DNA from 4 places in the Buttiauxella sp. S19-1 genome. Region 3 is predicted to be linked to each of the others. Evidence: predicted binding sites of a transcription regulator. Region 3 holds the regulator's gene; each other region holds the start of a gene.

Region 1 (4,121 bases), on a different contig from region 3:
AATGGTCGGTATTGCGCTCGGCCTGCGTCAGCTCACCCAGCAAGGGCTGGGGATTTTCGGTGGCGCCATCGCTGACCGGCTGGGCGCTAAACCGATGATTGTCACCGGCATGCTGCTGCGAGCCGTCGGTTTTGCGCTGATGGGTATCGCCCATGAACCCTGGGTGTTGTGGCTATCGTGTTTTATTTCCGCTATCGGCGGCACGTTATTCGACCCGCCGCGTGCCGCGCTGGTGGTTAAACTCGTACGCCCACATCAACGAGGGCGTTTCTTCTCAATTCTGATGATGCAAGACAGCGCGGGGGCGGTTATTGGTGCGCTACTCGGGAGTTGGCTGCTGCAATATGATTTCCGCCTGGTGTGTGCTGTTGGCGCGGTGATGTTTGTGATTTGCGCTTTCGTCAACGCCTGGTTGCTACCTGCCTATAAACTTTCCACCATCCGCACGCCGATGCTTGAAGGGATGGGACGCGTGCTGCGCGATAAACGCTTCATCACTTATGTGTTAACGCTGGCCGGATATTACATGCTGGCGGTGCAGGTGATGTTGATGCTGCCGATTATGGTCAACGAAATTGCCGGCACACCTGCCGCCGTGAAGTGGATGTATGCCATTGAAGCCGCACTCTCGTTAACGCTGCTGTACCCGATTGCGCGCTGGAGCGAAAAACGCTTCCGTCTGGAGCAGCGCCTGATGGCAGGTTTATTCTTAATGTCGCTGGCCATGCTGCCGATTGGCCTTGCCAATAATCTTCAGCAACTGTTCACGCTAATTTGTGTGTTTTATGTCGGTTCAATCATTGCTGAACCGGCCAGGGAAACGCTGAGTGCATCCCTTGCTGATTCCCGTGCTCGCGGCAGTTACATGGGTTTTAGCCGTCTGGGTCTGGCCATTGGTGGGGCATTTGGTTACGCCGGTGGCGGCTGGTTGTTTGATGCCGGGAAAAGTATCAACCAGCCATCGCTTCCGTGGGTAATGTTAGGGATTATTGGCTTCATCACGCTTATCGCGCTGTGGTGGCAATTCAGCACGAAACCTATTGAACCCTCGATGCTCGAACCCGGTAACTAGTTTGCGGCACTCACTTTTCTCCCCCATACTCAATAGTTAACCAACCTGGTTCGCTGATAAATATGGAGGAGAAACGTGAAGCTTTATATCTACGATCACTGCCCTTTCTGCCTTAAGGCACGCATGATTTTTGGTTTAAAGAACATCCCCATTGAGTTGAAAGTCCTGCTCAATGACGATGAAGCCACTCCGACCAAAATGATTGGTAAGAAGATGGCGCCGATCCTGCAAAAAGACGATAGCCGCTATATGCCTGAAAGCATGGATATCGTGCATTACGTCGATAAACTGGATGGCGAACCGCTTCTGACTGGCGCAACCAACGCCGCAATTAGCGACTGGTTACGCCACGTGAATAGCTATGTGCAGCAGTTGTTGATTCCGCGCATGGCGAAAGCACCTTTTGATGAGTTTGCCACGCCACAAGCACGTGCTTATTTCGTCAACAAAAAGGAAGCGATGATCGGCTCGTTTGCCGACCTCCTTCACCATTCGCCAGGGCTAATCAAAAAAATCTCTGATGATTTACGCAAGCTCGATAAGCTGATTGTGCAGCCGAATGCGGTAAACGGTGAGCTGTCTGACGACGATATTCATCTGTTCCCACTGCTGCGTAACCTGACTCTGGTCGCGGGTATTGAGTGGCCAAGCCGTGTTGCGGCGTATCGCGATAATATGGCTAAACAGACACAAATTAATCTGCTGTCGTCCCACGCGGTTTAAATACACTTATTAATTCGAGTTACCAGCCCCAGGAGCTTACTCAAGTATGTGACTGGGGTGAGTAAACGCAGCCAACTCTGATGTCGCTCGAAGTATGACGGCTATTTCGGTTTTTTCCGGTGGCGTAGCCCGCCCTGGGACATCATAATGCTTTATGTCAGGATCTGTGTTCTATGCAGCATGTTAAGGAATTCCATGAAAAAGATTGTTTTCGCCGCAGCGCTAATGCTCAGCGGGTTAGTGGTGGGTTGCAATCAGTTAACGCAATACACGGTCAGCGAACAGGAAATAAACCAGGCGCTGCATAAACGTAATAACTTCTCTAAAGATATTGGCCTGCCAGGCGTTGCCGATGCCCATATTGTTTTAACCAATTTAAGCAGTGCGATTGGCCGTGAAGAGCCGAATAAAGTGACGTTGACTGGCGATGCCAATCTGGAGATGTCGTCGCTATTTGGTAATCAAAAAGCCACTATCAAGCTCAAACTCAAAGCATTGCCGGTGTTCAATAAAGAACAAGGCGCGATTTATTTGCAAGAAATGGAAGTGGTAAACGCGACGGTCGAACCTGAAAAAATGCAGACCATTGTCCAGACCCTGATTCCTTATCTGAATCAGTCATTGCGTAATTACTTTAATCAACAACCGGCTTATGTGCTGGGCGAAGACCGCAGTACTGGTGAGAACCTGGCGAAAAGATACGCCAAGGGACTTGAGGTTAAACCGGGCCAACTCATTATCCCATTTACTGATTAACCCGTTTTTCCTGGTCGGGGGCAACATTCCCCCGACAAAATCTCGATGAAAATGGTGCAAAGCGAAACGTTTGCGCTTATCCTTGCTCTCCGGCACAAATCATCGTTTTTTCCTTCCTACGCCGGAGCAATTTCATGACCGTATTACCCCAGGTATTAAAAATTCGCCGCCCTGATGACTGGCATGTTCACCTACGTGACGGTGAAATGTTAAAAACGGTGGTGCCTTATACCAGCGAAACTTATGGTCGCGCGATTGTGATGCCAAACCTGGTTCCCCCAGTGACAACGGTTGAAGCCGCCATTGCTTATCGCCAGCGTATTCTTGATGCTGTACCGCAAGGCCATAAATTTGAACCGCTGATGACCTGCTACCTGACCGATTCTCTTGACCCGAATGAAGTTGAGCACGGGTTTAACGAAGGCGTGTTTACCGCAGCAAAACTCTACCCAGCCAATGCGACCACCAACTCAAGCCACGGTGTTACCAGCACTGCCGCGATTAAAACGGTGCTTGAGCGCATGCAGAAAATTGGCATGCCGCTGCTTATCCACGGCGAAGTGACTCACGCTGATATTGATATTTTTGACCGTGAAGCGCGCTTTATCGAAACCGTTATGGAACCTTTGCGCCAACAATTCCCGGAACTGAAAGTGGTGTTTGAACACATCACTACCAAAGATGCGGCGCAGTATGTGAAGGAAGGAAACTCCCTGCTGGCGGCAACCATTACCCCGCAACACCTGATGTTTAACCGTAACCATATGCTGGTCGGTGGTGTGCGCCCTCACCTGTATTGCCTGCCAATTCTGAAACGCAGCATTCATCAGGAAGCGTTGCGTGAGCTGGTTGCCAGCGGATGTGACCGCGTATTCCTCGGTACAGATTCCGCGCCTCATGCGCGTCATCGTAAAGAGGCCAGTTGTGGTTGCGCAGGTTGCTTTAACGCGCCTTCTGCTCTTGGCGCTTACGCGACGGTGTTTGAAGAGTTGAATGCGTTGCAGCACTTTGAAGCCTTCACTTCACTGAATGGCCCACGTTTCTACGGCCTGCCTGTGAATGAAGAATCCATTGAACTGGTGCGTACTCCAGTGCACATACCGGAACTCATCGAAACGTCCGATGACAGCATTGTGCCGTTCCTCGCCGGTGAGCAAGTGGCCTGGTCAGTAAAAGCATAATTTTTCATGCCCCCTGTTGCATAACCCAGAATATGACTGTATAAATATCCAGTATATTATACAGGGGGCTGTTATGCGTATTGAAGTCACTATTGCTAAAACTACATCTCTGCCGCCAGGCGCTATTGATGCGCTTGCTACTGAACTCTCACGCCGAATTACTCAACACTATCCTGAAGACTCAAATCACGTTCAGGTGCGTTACGCTGCTGCTAATAACCTTTCGGTGTTAGGGGCCAGCAAAGAAGATCGCGATCGTATTAGCGAAATATTGCAAGAGACCTGGGAAAGCGCTGACGACTGGTTTTCTGCGGATTAAAACTCATCATGGAAGGTGGCAGGCTGCTTGAGCCGCTGCTTATTTCAAATATAAGTTTCCCTCGTTATTT
Region 2 (4,121 bases), on a different contig from region 3:
TGTTTAATGACGCGCCGCTCGCCGGTATCCATATCCAGCTCGAATAAGGTATCAGGCGTAGTCATTGACGAGTAACCGTAACGTAGTCGGGAAGATTCCGGTTCAGGATTGTAGCCAACCCAAGTTACGTATGCCGGATCGTCAAAAGCAATTCCGGTCACTTCGTGCGTTTTACGGTTAATTTGCCGTAGGCTGGTTAGCCCTTGCTGGCGTTCTTCAACAACCAGCCAATCGGTAAACAACGTAAACCCTTCCAGCATGACGTTTTCACGTGGTGGAATCAGCTCTTCCCATTGGCTTTCGTCGCGCACTTTTGAGCGATACAAACCAAAGTTTTTGCCTTCACGATTCGAACGCAGATAAAAATGATGTTGATAGTGATCGAGAGTGTATTCGTGGTCTTTACGGCGTGGTGCAAAACTTTGTGGCTGCGCATCCACCAGCTCGGCATCCAGCAACAACACTTCGCTGGTCGTCGCGCTGCTCAGGTAAATCAGGACAAAATGCTTCGAAGTCGTTTTATGCACGCTGACATAAAACATTTCGTCCTTCTCTTCGTAAACCAACTCGTCGGACGTGGAAGGATGCCCTACCGTATGTCGCCAGACCTGATATGGCAGCAGCGTTTTAGGGTGCTTGCGGACGTAGTAAAGCGTGGCGGAATCATTCGCCCAGACAAAACTGCTGTCGACATTTTCCAGCACTTCCGGGTACCAGTTCCCGGTTTCCAGATTGCGGAAACGCAAACCGTACTGGCGACGCGAAAGAAAATCTTCCGCCAATGCCAGCACAGTATTGTCAGGCGTGATGCTCATCCCGCCCATCGTATAAAATTCACTGTGGGCAGCACGGCGATTACCATCCACCAGCGTGCTCCACTCTTCCCATTCAGCCAGCATCACCGACTGGCGCTGATAAATGGCGTATTCATTTCCGGTTTCAAAAACCTGGCGATAACGATAGCCATTTTGCGTATAGGGCGCGGAGACATCGCGTTGTGGGATACGGTCGATCATCTCTTTGAGCAAGCGTTCTTGTAGCGCCTGTTGCGTGCTCATGACTTGATGGCCGTAATCATTTTCCTGATGCAGATAATCAAGTACTTGCGCATCTGCGCGCTCGTCGTCGCGCAACCAATAATAGTTATCGATGCGGGTATCGCCATGAACTGACATGGTGTGAGGAATTTTTTTAGCTTTTGGTGGCATGTCGATTTTCATTTTTGAGTTAACACCCTGTAAGGGTGGCAAATTAAGACAGCCTTGCAAGCGTAACGTGGGATTTTGAGAAAAATGCCGGGGTTAACCCGGCAGATTGAGTTTCTGTTGCTGAATATCTTTTTCAATACCTTCGCGCACATCTTGTGGGATTTTTAGCGCATCGCCTAACGCACTGAGATAGCTACGTTCCATAAAGTGGTCGATATCGATTGCCGCACAGCTGAGGAAATAAAGTTCCAGAGCTTCTTCTTCGTTATTAACGCCTTGGACCAAACGCTGTGGATCGAGCGGTTGATCGATAGCCTGTTGAATCAGCGTACGGCCTGACTCTTCAATACCCGCATCCCGCAACTGTTGTTCGATTATCTGGCGCTCTTTGTCATCGATATGGCCGTCACTTTTCGCGGCAAAGACCAATGCCATTACCAGACGCTGGGTCCGCACATCAACTGGCGATTGTTGCTGCCCAAATTGCGGCTCCCCCTGATGGGTTTCACGGACGCGATCTTTATATTTGCTCCACATCACGCTTCCAGCGACTGCCCCACCGCCAACCAACAGCGCGCTGGTTCCGTATTTAGTGAGTAATTTACGCGATGATTTACTTGCCAGCAGTAACCCCGCTAAGCCACCCAGCGCGCCAGGTACCAGTAATTTGCTCAGCCCCTGAGGATCTTGAGAGGGTTGATTGTGCCTGGAAGATTTTTGGCCGGGCTGTGTCGTTTGTCCCAGCATAGACTGAAGCTGCTGTAACCAATTACTCATGAGAGACACCCTTGTTTTAGAACATAGCCACTGAGGTTAGGTGAAAGGCTGTCAAGAAGTGTCTGATAAGACTAAAGATGAGAAAAGAACCGCGCCGGTATTCCGACGCGATAAAACTTAAGCGGCTTTGGTGCGTTTACGTGGATGTTCGGCTACTTTATCATCAGAAGCCTCTTCTTCAGTAACGACTTCAGGCGTTTCATCTGCTGCTGTTGCCGTTTCCAGCTCTGGCAATTTGCCGCTTTTCAGTACGGTCGAAAGCACATCTTTGTTTTCTGCCATCCACATGGCCAGCACGTCATTTTGGCCTTCTTCGAGAGCAATTGGGCTTTGAGTGAGCCAGTCACTCAACACTTCGGCCAGGTCGAGCATTTTGTCATAGGCGTCTGCGTCCTTTTTACTGGCAAATGACATTTTTTCTTGCCCCTCTCGTACTACAACGTATTTGATTTCAACCGCCATTTTGCAGCTCCGGCTTAACTGTTTATTTAAACAGTATAATAATATTACCCTTGCATCGCAAGCGGGAAAGTCGCTGCGTACGCAAACGTTTTCGTTTATAATTCGCCGGTCTATTTTCTCCGTTTGGGTATACAGATTATGTCAATGTTGGGAACAGCGCTTCGTCCTTCAGCTACACGTGTGATGTTGTTGGGTTCAGGCGAATTAGGAAAAGAAGTGGCAATTGAATGTCAACGTCTGGGGCTGGAAGTGATTGCCGTAGACCGCTACGCTGATGCCCCAGCGATGCACGTCGCGCACCGTAGTCATGTCATTAATATGCTTGATGGTGCCGAACTTAAAAAGCTGGTCGCTGCTGAAATGCCCGATTTTATCGTTCCCGAAATTGAAGCCATTGCCACGGATATGCTGGTAGAACTGGAGCAGCAAGGCCAGAACGTTGTCCCGTGCGCCCGAGCCACTAAGTTGACCATGAACCGCGAAGGTATTCGTCGTCTGGCAGCTGAAGAGTTAGAACTGCCCACTTCAAGCTACCGCTTTGCCGATAGCGAAAGCGCTTTCTTGCAAGCCGTCGAAGAAATTGGCTTCCCTTGCATCGTTAAACCGGTAATGAGCTCTTCAGGCAAAGGGCAAAGCTTTATCCGCAATGCCGACCAGTTAGCCAAAGCCTGGGAATACGCTCAACTCGGTGGCCGGGCAGGCAAAGGACGCGTCATTGTCGAAGGGGTGGTGAATTTTGATTTTGAAATCACTTTGTTGACCATCAGTGCAATCGATGGCGTGCATTTCTGTGCGCCAATTGGTCATCGTCAGGAAGACGGCGATTATCGTGAGTCGTGGCAGCCACAAAAGATGAGTGATGTTGCGATTTGTCGCGCGCAGGAAATTGCCGAGAAAGTCGTGAAATCCCTGGGGGGCTTCGGGTTGTTTGGCGTTGAGCTGTTTGTCTGTGGCGATGAGGTCATTTTCAGCGAGGTTTCCCCGCGTCCACATGATACCGGCATGGTGACGCTGATTTCTCAGGATTTGTCAGAGTTTGCATTACATGTCCGCGCCTTCCTCGGCTTGCCAATTGGCGATATTCGCCAGTATGGCCCGGCGGCTTCTGCGGTGATCCTGCCAGAATTAACCAGTGATAACGTCCAGTACGGTAACGTCGCGGGTGCGGTAGGTGCCGGTTTGCAGGTGCGTCTGTTTGGTAAGCCGGAGATTGAAGGTAAACGCCGTATGGGTGTCACGCTGGCAACAGGTTCTAGCGTGGAAGATGCGATTGCGCGTGCGATTGCCGCAACCAAAGCGGTTATCGTCAAAGGATAAAAAAACCGGTCACATCGTTATCTATGTGACCGGTTTTACGCAGCTACAACTTAAAGAATGGCGTATTATTTCGCGCCTTCAACCGCTTCACGAGCAAGCTGAGTAATACGGTCGTAATCACCTGCTTCCAGTGCGTCAGCCGGAACCAACCATGAGCCACCGATACACAGAACGCTTTTCAGTGCCAGGTAATCACGGTAGTTAGCCGGTGTGATCCCGCCAGTTGGGCAGAAACGAACCTGAGAGAATGGGCCCGCAATAGCTTGCAGTGCTTTGGTGCCACCATTCGCTTCAGCCGGGAAGAATTTGAATTCTTTCAAGCCGTAATCCAGACCCAGCATCAGTTCAGAAACAGTG
Region 3 (4,121 bases):
CATGCCAATACAACCGATGGCGAACAGGCTCAAACCCGCCAGTAATACCGGTTTACGACCGAAGTGGTCTGACAATGGACCCCACATCAACTGGGCAAACGCAAAGCCGGCAAGGAACAGACTCAGGCTGGCACTGACGGCAGAGGCGTCGGTCTGTAAATCTTGCTGAATGGCAGCGAAAGCAGGCAGATACATGTCTGTGGCGAGGAACCCCAGCACACTTAATCCGGCCAGCCAGATAAGAAATCCTTTTGATGGTTGCATAATTTTCTCTTGTTTTATCTTGCAGGTTAATCGCCGCGAGAGTGTACGGAGTGCAATTACGCTTGTGAAACGCTAATATTTGTAGGTTGCGTTCAAAAAATTTGTGAGCAAAGAAATGTGGTCAGAATACTCGCTGGAAGTCATCGATGCGGTAGCGCGCAATGGCAGCTTCAGCGGTGCAGCACAAGAGTTGCACCGCGTTCCGTCTGCCATTAGTTATACGGTGCGGCAACTCGAAGATTGGTTAGCCGTTCCGCTATTCGAACGTCGTCATCGGGATGTTGAATTAACCCCTGCTGGCGTCTTTTTTCTCAAAGAAGGCCGCTCTGTTATCAAAAAAATGATGACGACACGGCAACAGTGCCAACAGATCGCCAATGGATGGCGCGGTCACCTGGCGATTGCAGTTGATAACATTGTAAAACCGGAGCGAACGCGGCAACTGGTGCTGGATTTCTATCGCCATTTTCCTGATATCGAATTACGTATCTTTCAGGAAGTGTTCAACGGCGTGTGGGATGCGCTGGCGGATGGACGCGTAGAAGTGGCGATTGGCGCGACTCAGGCGATTCCGGTTGGGGGGCGTTATGCCTTCCGTGATATGGGAACGTTGAGCTGGCGTTGCGTGGTGGCTTCCTCGCACCCACTGGCACAGTGCGACGGGACGTTAAGCGATGATGACCTGCGTGCCTGGCCATCGCTAGTTCTGGAAGATACTTCGCGTTCATTACCAAAACGAATTACCTGGCTGTTAGATAACCAGCGCCGCGTGGTAGTGCCTGATTGGGCGTCCGGTTCGGATTGCTTGAGCGCGGGGTTGTGTATCGGCATGGTGCCGTTACATATTGCCAAACCGTGGGTTGCTTCAGGGAAATGGCGCGAATTAACGCTGGATAATCCATTCCCTGACGCGGCATGTTGCCTGACATGGCAGCAAAACGATGCATCGCCAGCGTTGGCCTGGCTGTTGGATTACTTAGGCGATAGTGACACGATGAATCAGGAGTGGTTACAGGAGCCGCTGTAAGTCTGCTGGATGTCGCTTGCGCGACATCCGACACACACTTAGCGGCGATAATCGCGAAACGGGCCATCAGCCACAGAGCGGCGTTCAATCAGACGCGGGTGAACCTCAATCGACTGCGACTCTTCGCGTTTGTTGACGATTCTATCCAGCAGCATATTAAACGCCGTTTCCCCTAGCGAATCTTTCGGCTGGTGGATGGTGGTCAATGCTGGTGAGAAGTAACGCGCGTTGCGTACGTTGTCGTAACCGATAACGGAAATATCCTGCGGCACGCGCAGCCCCATTTCATCAGCAGCGCAAATAGCACCCATCGCCATAATGTCGCCGCCACAGAATACCGCTGTTGGGCGATGAGACTGGCCGATGATCTGCTGCATGGCGCGGTAACCTGATTCAGGTTCAAAGTCACCCTGAACAATCCAGTTTTCCGGAATGGAAATTCCCGCTTCTTCCAGTGCTTTCATAAAGCCTGCATGGCGGCCGCCACCGGTGTTACGTTCCATTTGCCCGGGAATGGCGCCAATTTCGCGGTGGCCGCGTTCAATCAAATAACGTCCAGCAAGATAACCGCCGTGGAAAGCGTTATCGACCACGGAGTCGGTGAAATCGGCACGAGCCTCGCCCCAGTCCATCACCACCATAGGGATGTGACGGTACTCTTCAAGCATGGTGAGCAATGATTCAGGATATTCAGAGCACATCACTAACAGGCCATCGACACGCTTTTGTGCCATCATCGATAAGTAAGCGCGCTGCTTTTCAAAGTTGTTGTGCGCGTTGCCCAAAATCAGGGTGTAGCCTTTTTCAAAGCAGCTATTTTCCACCGCTTCGATTATCTCGGCGAAATAGGGTGCTTCACTGGAAGTGGCAAGCAGACCAATCGTTTTGGTGTGATTAACTTTCAGGCTTCGTGCTACGGCGCTTGGCGAGTAGTGCAATTCTTTAATTGCTGCCCACACCGCATTGCGCGTTTCTTCCGCCACAAAACGGGTTTTGTTAATCACATGTGATACGGTTGTAGTGGAAACGTTTGCGCGCTTCGCCACGTCCTTGATTGTCGCCATTAAAATTCACTCCGGGCTATATCGTAAACCCTTGATTGCTATTATGTTAAACGTTTGCGTACGCTGACTCCACAGGCAACATGATGGTTGCAGGTATGCCGGGATTGCGACATAAAACGGGAGGAGGGCATTGAATTGACGATACGCAACAAATTAGCGAGGGATTTTGGCCTATCCAGGCGAAAAGTGGAAGAGGGAAAATTGATATCAGATTAAAACCTGGAGGATTTTTATCTCTGGTTGTGGGAAAATCACCCTGACACATCGATTGTATGGATATAAAAGGAGTTTAATGATGAGCACCGATTTGAAATTTTCAATCACGACGACGGTAATTGTTTTGGCTTTGATTGTTTTCGGCGCACTAACTGCCGTACTGCACTGATTTTTACGCTTTGATCAAGATGGGCCGCAAATCGCGGCCCATTTACTTTTGCATTAAGCTGCTAAATTCTTCGCAACAAACGCCCAGTTCACCAGCGCCCAGAAATGCTCAAGGTAGCCAGCACGAGCATTGCGGTAGTCGATGTAGTACGCATGTTCCCACACATCCACAGTCAACAGCGGTTTAGCTGCAGTCGTCAGTGGGGTGCCAGCGTTAGAGGTAGAAACAATCGCTAATGCGCCATCTTCCTGTTTAACCAGCCATGTCCAGCCAGCACCGAAGTTCTTGATAGCAGCATCAGTAAATTGCTGCTTGAACTCAGCGAAGCTACCAAAAGATTTATTGATGGCTTCCAGCAGTTCGCCAGTTGGCTCGCCGCCAGCATTTGGTGCCAGGCAGTTCCAGTAGAAAGTGTGGTTCCAGACCTGAGCGGCGTTGTTAAATACGCCACCTTCGGAAGTACGAACGATCTCTTCGAGGGTTTTACCCTCAAACGCGCTGCCTTTAACCAGATTATTCAGGTTAGTGACATAGGTTTGATGGTGTTTACCGTAATGGTATTCCAGGGTTTCGGCGGAGATATGCGGTGCTAAAGCATCTTTTGCATACGGTAGTGCAGGTAGTTCGAACGACATTGCTAACTCCTTATTATTGTTTACATCTAGACAACACTTTTAGTGCGGGTTTAGGGTAACAAATTGAAAGGGTAAGCAAAAGAGGAACACGCCTGCCCAATGAAGGGCAGGCGCAGATTTTCGACGAATTTTTAACGAATGGTTTTGGAGGTCATGACACGTTTAGCGCCAACATAGTGGCGTTGCCAGTAATCTTCGCTCAAGGAAGTGATTTGGATATCCCTGCCAGAACGTGGAGACTGAATGAACTTACCGTTGCCTACATACACGCCTACGTGATCCGCAGTGCCGCGACCTTGTGTACGGAAGAATACCAGGTCACCTGTTTCCAGCTCACCACGATCCACCGAAGAGGCATCACGCAGGTGATACATTTCGTTAGCAGTGCGGGGAATACGGAACTTCACCAAATCTTTATAGGCGTAATAAACCAGACCGCTGCAATCGAAACCGGTACGCGGTGAAGTCCCACCCCAGCGATACGGTTTGCCAATCTGGCCCATCAATTTGTTCATCGCCGTTTTCTGTGCTTTTTGCACCCGGACTTTATGCGCAGCGGCAATCGTCGTTGGTGGCTCTGCTTTGACTTTCACGCAATGCGTTTTATAACCTTTACGAGGTTTACTGCATTTTTCGGTGAGAGCAACAGGCTGGACTTTCGCGAGCTGAGAGGATTTTTTGCGGTCTTTACTGGCAAGATTTTTTGTTTTAGCACTGCTGGAGTTTTTAGCGGTTTTACTCGTTGA
Region 4 (4,121 bases), on a different contig from region 3:
TATAAAACAATCTATTACATGGAGTAATAATTTATGTCCATCATTAAACAGACTAATCCCTGGTATATTGGCACTGTATCAGGGATGGCATCCTATATCGACTCGGCCGCGATTGTATCAAGCGGAACCGCTCTGGTTATCTATTCAAAAACGATTGGCGTCACAGCAGGGCAAATCGGTATTTTCTCCGGTGTATTAACACTCTGTATTGCCCTGGGGGCTTTTTTCGGCGGCCGTTTAGGCGACATGTTCGGCAGAAAAAAAATATTCATCACCACAATGGCAATGATTGTCGTTGGCGCATTGCTAATGGCATTCGGTCGAACATTTCCCCTCTTACTTCTCGGCACTCTTTTATTGGGTCTGGCGACAGGTGCAGATTTACCGGTTTCTCTGGCGACCATCTCGGAGGCGGCAACGGATAAAAATCGCGGGAAAATTATTGGACTGTCTAATCTTTTGTGGGCTGGCGGCGTAAGCGTATCAATGGCCATCGCTTCAGTAGTCGGCAGTTGGGGCATTTTAGGCGCGCAAATTCTTTACTTCCATATTGGAATTACTGGTATCGCATTATTAATCCTGCGCTCGCTTATCCCTGAATCTCCCCTGTGGTTGGCCGCACACCATGAACGCCTCTGTGGAGTAAAAACGATTCGCGCCCAAACAGCCTCATTCAAAGATTTATTTAACAGAAAATATCTCACTCCGTTTATCGCACTTTGTCTTTTCTATATGTTGACTAATCTGGCGGCTAACACCAGTGGGCAATTTGGTGCATATATTGCCGTTAATATCGTCGGTATACCGATTGAAACCCACTCATTTTGGAGCTTATTAATGCTTCCGGTATGTATTGTCTCCGGGGTTGCCTTTATGAAACTGGTTGATACTCCCAAAAGAATGACCGGATTTATTGTTGGCGCATTTTTCTATACCGCAGGGTTTGTTATGCCGGTTTTATTTAACTTTGCACCCTTCTCCTGGTTCTGCGCCATGTTATTTACCAGCACAGGGGCCGGGCTGGCACTTGAAGGCATTATGAAAGTATGGTCGCAGGAATCATTTCCCACGATGTTACGCTCAACGGCGCAGGGCATCATCGTTGCGGTATCCAGGCTGACCTGCGGGCTACTGGCATTTGTGACCCCCTTATTACTCGAAATGGGAACAACTTTTTTATATACCGTCCTCTCATGTATGGCTGGCGTCGGTATGGTTATCGGTTGGCTCTGCTTTCATGGCAACCAGCGCAATGAGTTTAATTCCGAGGCAGATATTATTCAAAACAATCATTAATACGTAAAAGGACTGACGATAATGCAAAGAAAATATGAAGTGGCTGCATATTATTTCCCCAATTTCCACTGTGATCCTAAAGTAGAGCAATGGCACGGCAAAGGTTGGACTGAATGGGAGTTGGTGAAAAATGCTACCCCCCGGTTTGTCGGCCATATGCAACCTAAAGTGCCGCTATGGGGTTATGAAGATGAGGCTGACCCTGTGGTTATGGAAAAGAAAATTAGCGCAGCCGCCGGGCACGGGATCTCTGCCTTTATCTTTGACTGGTACTGGCACCAGGAGGGGCCATTTCTTGAACGCTGTCTTGACGAAGGCTATTTAAACGCCGCCAACAATAGTGATGTTAAATTTGCCATTATGTGGGCCAACCATGACTGGCTGGAAATTCATCCGGCTACCCGTTATCAGCCTTACCCTACCCGCCTCACGGGGGCTGTCTCCGAGCAGATATTTATAGATGCAACCGAGCATATTATTGAACGCTATTTCACTCATCCTTCTTACTGGAAGATAGACGGGAAATTTTATTTTTCGATTTACGAGATGATGAGCCTGGTTAAAGGCCTGGGTGGGCTGAGCAATACCAAAAGAGTGCTGGAAGATTTTCGAGCAAAAATTCGCGCGCGCGGGCTGGGCGAATTGCATCTCAATGCCGTGGTATGGGGTATAGAAACCTTACCAACCGAAAATACGCTTACCGATGCTGACAAGGTGATTGAGTATCTGGGAATTGACAGCGTGACCAGCTACGTGTGGGTTCATCATATTACACCCGGTCATTTTCCTGATTGCCCCTACAACGAGATCCGCGAATGCGCCAAAGCCGAACATGCACGCTTGAGCAGCCAACACGCGCTCCCTTATATTCCCAACGTAACAGTGGGCTGGGATTCTTCCCCCAGAACGGTGCAAACCGACTGCTTCGAAGACATTGGCTATCCCTGGTTCCCGGTGTATACGGATAATTCCCCTGCGGAATTCGAAAAGGCGCTGCAGGACGTTAAGAACTTTATGGATACAGAAAAATCGGTATTTCCCGTTTGTACGATCAACGCGTGGAACGAATGGACGGAAGGGAGCTATCTCGAGCCAGACACCGTTAATGGTTTTAGCTACTTAGCAGCCGTCAAAAAAGTATTTGGCTAAAGTAATGTATCCAGAGGCGCTTCCCGGTGCGGAATTTTATCTCCGCATCGTTCTCACTTTTATCATGTAAGGAAACAGGACAATCTGGCATTAACAATCGCCACGCAACCGTTTTCCTTGCTGCATGTTCATGCTATTCTCTGAGCCCTTCTGACCGACCGAGCCACGTTCGGTGATGTTTGCATACCCACAGGAGTTTTGAGACGCATGTCCTCCAACCAGACCCCGGCGCGTATCGCCATTGTCATGGGTTCCAAAAGTGACTGGGCCACCATGCAGTTTGCCGCAGAAATCCTCACCGCCCTTGATGTCCCACACCACGTTGAAGTGGTTTCCGCACACCGCACTCCCGATAAACTCTTCAGCTTTGCCGAACAGGCGAGCAGCAACGGTTATCAGGTGATTATTGCAGGTGCAGGCGGTGCGGCGCATTTACCGGGTATGATCGCGGCGAAAACCCTGGTTCCGGTGCTGGGTGTGCCAGTCCAGAGCGCGGCTTTAAGCGGCGTCGACAGTCTCTACTCTATTGTTCAAATGCCACGCGGTATTCCGGTTGGTACGCTGGCAATCGGCAAAGCCGGTGCGGCCAACGCTGCTTTACTGGCGGCGCAAATTCTCGCTCTGCACGATAAAGATCTCAGTCAGCGCCTGGCAGACTGGCGTCAAAGCCAGACCGACGAAGTGCTGGAAAACCCGGACCCACGGGGTGAAGCATGAAACGCGTTTGCGTGTTGGGTAACGGCCAGTTAGGCAGAATGCTGCGCCAGGCGGGCGAACCGCTGGGCATCGCGGTTTATCCGGTGGGTCTTGACGCTGAACCTGAAGCCGTACCATTTGCGCAAAGTGTTATCACCGCAGAAATTGAGCGCTGGCCTGAAACCGCCCTCACCCGCGAACTGGCGCGCCACAATGCATTTGTGAACCGCGATGTTTTCCCGATTATTGCCGACCGCCTGACGCAAAAACAGCTGTTCGATAAGCTTGAGCTGGCCACTGCGCCGTGGCAGTTGCTTTCCAGCCGTGACCAATGGGCTGACGTGTTCCACAACCTTGGCGAACTGGCGATTGTGAAGCGTCGCGTTGGCGGTTACGACGGACGCGGACAGTGGCGTTTGCGCAGCGATGAAACCAGCCAATTGCCCGATGAGTGCTACGGCGAGTGTATCGTTGAGCAAGGCATTAACTTTTCCGGCGAAGTTTCGCTGGTTGGCGCACGCGGGCATGATGGCAGCACGGTGTTTTATCCGCTAACTCACAACCTGCATCAGGACGGTATTCTGCGCACCAGCGTAGTTTTCCCGCAGGCAAACATTGAGCAACAGCAGCAAGCGGAAGCGCTGCTTTCGGCAATTCTGCATGAGCTGAACTATGTCGGCGTGATGGCGATGGAGTGCTTCGTCACGCCTGCCGGGTTGCTGATTAACGAACTGGCACCGCGCGTGCACAACAGCGGCCACTGGACACAAAACGGCGCATCTATCAGCCAGTTTGAGCTGCATCTGCGCGCCATTGTTGATCTGCCGTTGCCGCAACCTGTCGTTAATTCACCGTCAGTAATGATCAACCTTATCGGTACCGATTTAAATTACGACTGGCTGAAACTGCCGTTGGTGCATTTACACTGGTACGACAAAGACGTGCGTGAAGGTCGTAAAGTCGGCCATCTCAATCTCAAT

The links. Region 3 encodes PurR, which represses purine synthesis genes. Its sites were predicted from a motif close to CANGCAAACGTTTGCNTG; they were not measured.
Region 1: pyrC (dihydroorotase) is a predicted target of PurR. The motif match lies at 2,611-2,628, and genes of this name have one in related genera.
Region 2: purT (formate-dependent phosphoribosylglycinamide formyltransferase) is a predicted target of PurR. The motif match lies at 2,526-2,543, and genes of this name have one in related genera.
Region 4: purE (5-(carboxyamino)imidazole ribonucleotide mutase) is a predicted target of PurR. The motif match lies at 2,547-2,564, and genes of this name have one in related genera.

What each region holds. Positions count from the first base shown of each region.
Region 1 is NZ_JAHWLU010000041.1:22,072-26,192, forward strand. Features, by position in the region: gene mdtH (multidrug efflux MFS transporter MdtH) at 1-1,072, shown strand, start outside; gene grxB (glutaredoxin 2) at 1,148-1,795, shown strand; gene MES37_RS11320 (lipoprotein) at 1,991-2,551, shown strand; gene pyrC (dihydroorotase) at 2,686-3,732, shown strand; gene dinI (DNA damage-inducible protein I) at 3,806-4,051, shown strand.
Region 2 is NZ_JAHWLU010000012.1:33,541-37,661, reverse strand. Features, by position in the region: gene ptrB (oligopeptidase B) at 1-1,208, opposite strand, end outside; gene MES37_RS04905 (tellurite resistance TerB family protein) at 1,302-1,985, opposite strand; gene MES37_RS04900 (YebG family protein) at 2,103-2,447, opposite strand; gene purT (formate-dependent phosphoribosylglycinamide formyltransferase) at 2,586-3,764, shown strand; gene MES37_RS04890 (bifunctional 4-hydroxy-2-oxoglutarate aldolase/2-dehydro-3-deoxy-phosphogluconate aldolase) at 3,830-4,121, opposite strand, start outside.
Region 3 is NZ_JAHWLU010000063.1:10,772-14,892, reverse strand. Features, by position in the region: gene punC (purine nucleoside transporter PunC) at 1-264, opposite strand, end outside; gene punR (DNA-binding transcriptional activator PunR) at 380-1,291, shown strand; gene purR (HTH-type transcriptional repressor PurR) at 1,330-2,355, opposite strand; gene cydH (cytochrome bd-I oxidase subunit CydH) at 2,648-2,740, shown strand; gene sodB (superoxide dismutase [Fe]) at 2,794-3,375, opposite strand; gene MES37_RS14540 (C40 family peptidase) at 3,507-4,121, opposite strand, start outside.
Region 4 is NZ_JAHWLU010000017.1:55,678-59,798, forward strand. Features, by position in the region: gene MES37_RS06570 (MFS transporter) at 34-1,296, shown strand; gene MES37_RS06575 (glycosyltransferase WbsX family protein) at 1,318-2,445, shown strand; gene purE (5-(carboxyamino)imidazole ribonucleotide mutase) at 2,653-3,162, shown strand; gene purK (5-(carboxyamino)imidazole ribonucleotide synthase) at 3,159-4,121, shown strand, end outside.